Regions from separate parts of the Pseudoalteromonas sp. CNC9-20 genome, predicted to be linked through region 2. Evidence: predicted binding sites of a transcription regulator. Region 2 holds the regulator's gene; the other holds the start of a gene.
The links. The regulator ArgR, encoded in region 2, controls arginine synthesis, uptake and breakdown. The targets are predictions, from matches to a motif close to ANTGAATANNTATTCANT.
Positions count from the first base shown of each region.

Region 1: a site for ArgR is predicted at 1,060-1,077, ahead of MHM89_RS10555 (2OG-Fe dioxygenase family protein). Genes of this name have one in related genera too.

Region 1 is NZ_JAKRFS010000004.1:66,715-68,919, forward strand. It holds gene acnB (bifunctional aconitate hydratase 2/2-methylisocitrate dehydratase) at 1-948, shown strand, start outside; gene MHM89_RS10555 (2OG-Fe dioxygenase family protein) at 1,178-1,810, shown strand; gene MHM89_RS10560 (cysteine desulfurase-like protein) at 1,820-2,205, shown strand, end outside.
Region 2 is NZ_JAKRFS010000003.1:278,509-280,713, forward strand. It holds gene MHM89_RS08415 (Dyp-type peroxidase) at 1-802, shown strand, start outside; gene argR (transcriptional regulator ArgR) at 762-1,229, opposite strand; gene mdh (malate dehydrogenase) at 1,459-2,205, shown strand, end outside.

The DNA.
Region 1 (2,205 bases), on a different contig from region 2:
CATGCTATTCCTTATTACGGCATCAAAGAGGGTCTGCTTACCGTTGAGAAGAAAGGTAAGATCAACGAATTCTCTGGCCGCATTCTTGAAATTGAAGGTGTTGAGCACCTTACTGTTGAGCAAGCATTCGAGCTCTCTGATGCATCAGCGGAGCGTAGTGCCGCTGGTTGTACCGTGAAGCTTAGCCGTGAATCAATCGCTGAATACCTAGAATCAAACATTGTCATGTTGAAGTGGATGATCTCTGAAGGTTACGGCGATGTACGTACTATTGAGCGTCGTATTAAAGCGATGGAAGAGTGGCTTGCCAACCCAGAGCTAATGGAAGCGGACAAAGACGCAGACTATAAGCACGTGATTGAAATTGATCTTGCAGAGATCAAAGAGCCAATCCTGTGTGCGCCAAACGATCCAGATGATGCACGTTTACTTTCTGACGTAACCGGTGAGAAAATCGACGAAGTATTCATCGGTTCATGTATGACTAACATCGGTCACTTCCGTGCCGCTGGTAAGCTTCTTGATAACTACGGCGGTCGTTTGCCAACTCAACTTTGGGTTGCGCCACCAACGAAGATGGACCGTGACCAGCTAACAGATGAAGGTTACTACGGTATCTTTGGCCGTGTCGGCGCTCGTATTGAAACACCAGGGTGTTCACTGTGTATGGGTAACCAAGCTCGTGTTGCTGATAAAGCGACTGTGGTGTCTACTTCAACGCGTAACTTCCCGAACCGTTTAGGTACTGGTGCTAATGTATTCTTGGCTTCTGCTGAACTTGCAGCGGTAGCGGCGATTTTGGGTAAACTACCTACGCCTCAGGAATACCAAGAGTATGCCGAGAAGATCAATGCGACAGCGGCTGATACGTATCGCTACTTGAACTTCCATAAAATGCCTCAGTACACCAAAAAAGCGGATGAGGTCATCATCCAGCAAGCGGTGTAATGCAGCGTTAAATAAAAAAGCCCACGCAAGTGGGCTTTTTTATGCTCAAAACAAAGTTGATTAGGTGTTTATTTTTTCACTGCATAAAAATATTAGATTATTTACCTATTATATTCATATGTATGCATTTTTGATGCAAAAACACATAAACTAACTGGGTAAATAAAATCAAACCACCACCGAAAATAGCTTAAGATCCCCGCAAATTTGCATAAAAGGCAGGATCTTTATGACAACGTTAAATAATCAGAACCTTCTCCAGCTTCGTTTTATCGACCAAGCTCATATCGACGCAGTAAAGCCTTCGTTTGATAATCTTCCCGACAACCCGTATGCCGATGGTGCATTTCGTAAGCGTCGCTACTCAGTGGTTAAAATGCAGCAAGGCGAGCTTACGCTACAGCCGACTAAAGCCTTTGTTCAGGATGACTCCATCAATAACTTCCAAGGCAATATTGAGCGTACCTACGAGAATCTAGAACAGTCGCTGTTGGCCAGTGCAGGCATGAAGCGCATTGTGGAAGAGTTTCGCACCATGACCGGCATCAGTGATGACCGTGATATTGAAATTCACCAGTTCCGCATGCTGGCAATTGAAAGTGACACGCCGCCGGCACCTGAAGGTGTGCATCAAGATGGCTTTGACCATGTCTGTGTATGTGGCGTATCGCACGAAAACCTAGAAGGCGGAGAGCTGCTGGTGTATGAGCATAAAGAAGCGAAACCGTGTTTTAAAATGGAGATCAAAGACGGCATGTTTGCGCTAATTGATGACCGCCAAGTTTGGCACAACGCCACGCCGATGAATAAAATTGATGATAGCAAGCCAGGTTACTTGGATTGCTTCGTGCTGACAGCTTAAGGGACAGCCATGAACTTAACCGAATTACGCCAGCAGTTTCCGGCGTTAATGCAGCAGGTGGATGGTCAATCTCCGATCTTTTTTGATGGTCCAGGTGGGGCGCAGGTTCCGCAGTCTGTTTTAGACGCGATGAGCAGTTACCTTGGCCACTACAATGCTAATTTGGGCGGCGCGTTTTTCTCCAGTGACAAAACCGTGGCGGTGATGAGCGCAGCGCGTCAAGCAGTGGCTGATTTACTTAATAGCCCAAGCCCTGAGCAAATTGTCTTTGGCGCCAACATGACCAGCCTGACATTCAGTTTCAGCCGCGCTTTGTCTAGAGACTGGCAAGCGAGCGATGAGATCATTGTCACCAATGCCGACCATTATTCAAATGTATCATCTTGGGTGCAGGC
Region 2 (2,205 bases):
TGATCGCTTCTCTGAGGCCATGGTTTCCAGCTTTGTCGCCATAGGTGCGCAGTACTGGCCGCATTTTCATCCCGATGCCATGCCTGCAGAATTAGCGAGCTTTCCGAGTATCCCCAACCGTGACCACCACGTGCTAGCACAGCCGTTTGATTTGTTTATACAAATTCGCTCGGACCGAGAAGATGTCAATCATCTATTTGGCCAGCGAGTATTGAAGCTGTTAGGCAGTGATGTGGAGCTTGTCGAGGAGATCACCTGTTATCGTTTTTTAGACGGGCGTGATTTTAATGGCTTTCTTTACGCTCCGGATACGCCTCATGGGCGGCAAAAAAACCTCACGGCCCTCATTAATGACCCCGGCAATGATTTTGTAAAAGGCAGTTATGTGCACGTCCAGCGCTTTACCCACAACCTCAATGCCTGGCAAGCGCTCAGTATTGAAGAGCAAGAGTTGGTGATTGGCCGTACTCGTCTGGATGCCGAGCTGCTAATGCCGATTAATGCCAACAGTCACGCGGCGCGCTCAGAGTTGAAAGATGAAAAAGGCGAGCCGCTGTTACTGCACCAAGGCATGCCTTTTGGCACCATGACCAAGCAAGGCTTGTTGTCGGTGACCTGCGCCGCCAGTGGCGACGCGTTTACGCAAATGCTGAAAAGTCAGCTAGGGGATCATCATCATTATGATGCTTGGCTGGACTTTACCCAGGCCGACATGGGCTCAGCGTTTTTTGCCCCCTCGGTGGATTTTCTAAAGTCGTTAGCTACACGTTCTCAAACAGCTTACGCACCCGCTCCAGAGTAATATCAATTTCTGAGACTTTGGCGGGGGCAATAAAGATGGTGTCATCTCCGGCTATGGTTCCCAGCACGCCATCGGCCTTACCGAGAGAATCGAGCAAGCGCGCGATTAATTGTGCTGCCCCCGGGCTGGTGGTGATGATGATCATCATCTCATTGTGAACAATATCCAGCACTAATTGGCGTAGTGGCGACTTTGCAGTGGGAACGGCTAATTCTGCGGGTAAGCAATAGACCATTTCTTGTTTGGCGTTGCGTGTACGCACCGCACCAAACTTGCTGAGCATGCGCGAAACTTTGCTTTGGCTGATGTTATCGAAGCCTTGTTCTTTTAAGGCATCAACAATCTCTCCTTGTGAGCCGAAATTTTCTTCTTTTAGGAGGGCTTTAAAGGCTTTTACCAAGGCTTCTTGTTTTTCTTGCGCGTGCATAATAATGGTCTTTGTAGCTTAAAGTCTTATCATTCTACCCAAGAACCGGGGTTATTTCATCCAAGGCACTGAGGTTTACAGTGAAGTTTACGACTATGGTCGAGATTATCGTCAAAATAACGCGGATAAATTTGTCTTTATCGGCGCTTTTCATTATCTTTAAGGCCACCAAAAGGTCAGATGACCCAAATCTTGATAACCCAATCTCGTTATTTTACGGAGAATTAAAATGAAAGTTGCCGTTTTAGGTGCTGCCGGTGGTATCGGTCAAGCGCTCTCTTTGCTACTAAAAAATAGCCTTCCTGCTGGTTCTGAGCTTGCTCTATACGACGTAGCCCCTGTGGTTCCTGGTGTTGCAGTTGACCTATCACACATCCCAACTGCGGTTGATGTAAAGGGCTTCGGTAAAGAAGACTTAGACGCAGCACTAAACGGTTGTGACATTGTTTTAATCCCAGCGGGTATGCCGCGTAAGCCGGGCATGGATCGCGCTGATTTGTTTAATGTAAACGCCAGCATTGTCCAGACGCTAGCCGAAGGCATTGTTAAAAACTGCCCGAAAGCCATGGTCGGTGTTATCACTAACCCAGTCAATGGCACAGTGCCAATCGTTGCTGAAGTATTCAAAAAAGCGGGCACTTATGACCCTGCACGCGTATTTGGTGTAACCACACTTGACGTGATCCGTGCAGAAACTTTCATTGCTGAGCTAAAAGGCTTGAACGTGAACGACGTGAAAGTGCCAGTAATTGGTGGTCATTCAGGAACGACTATTCTTCCTCTACTGTCTCAAGTAGAAGGTGCGAGCTTCTCTGATGAGGAAGTTGCTGCGCTAACTAAGCGTATCCAAAACGCCGGTACCGAAGTTGTTGAAGCAAAAGCCGGTGGCGGTAGCGCTACACTTTCCATGGGCGCAGCTGCAGCGCGCTTCTGCTTGTCACTAGTCAAAGGCATGCAAGGTGAAGATGTTATTGAA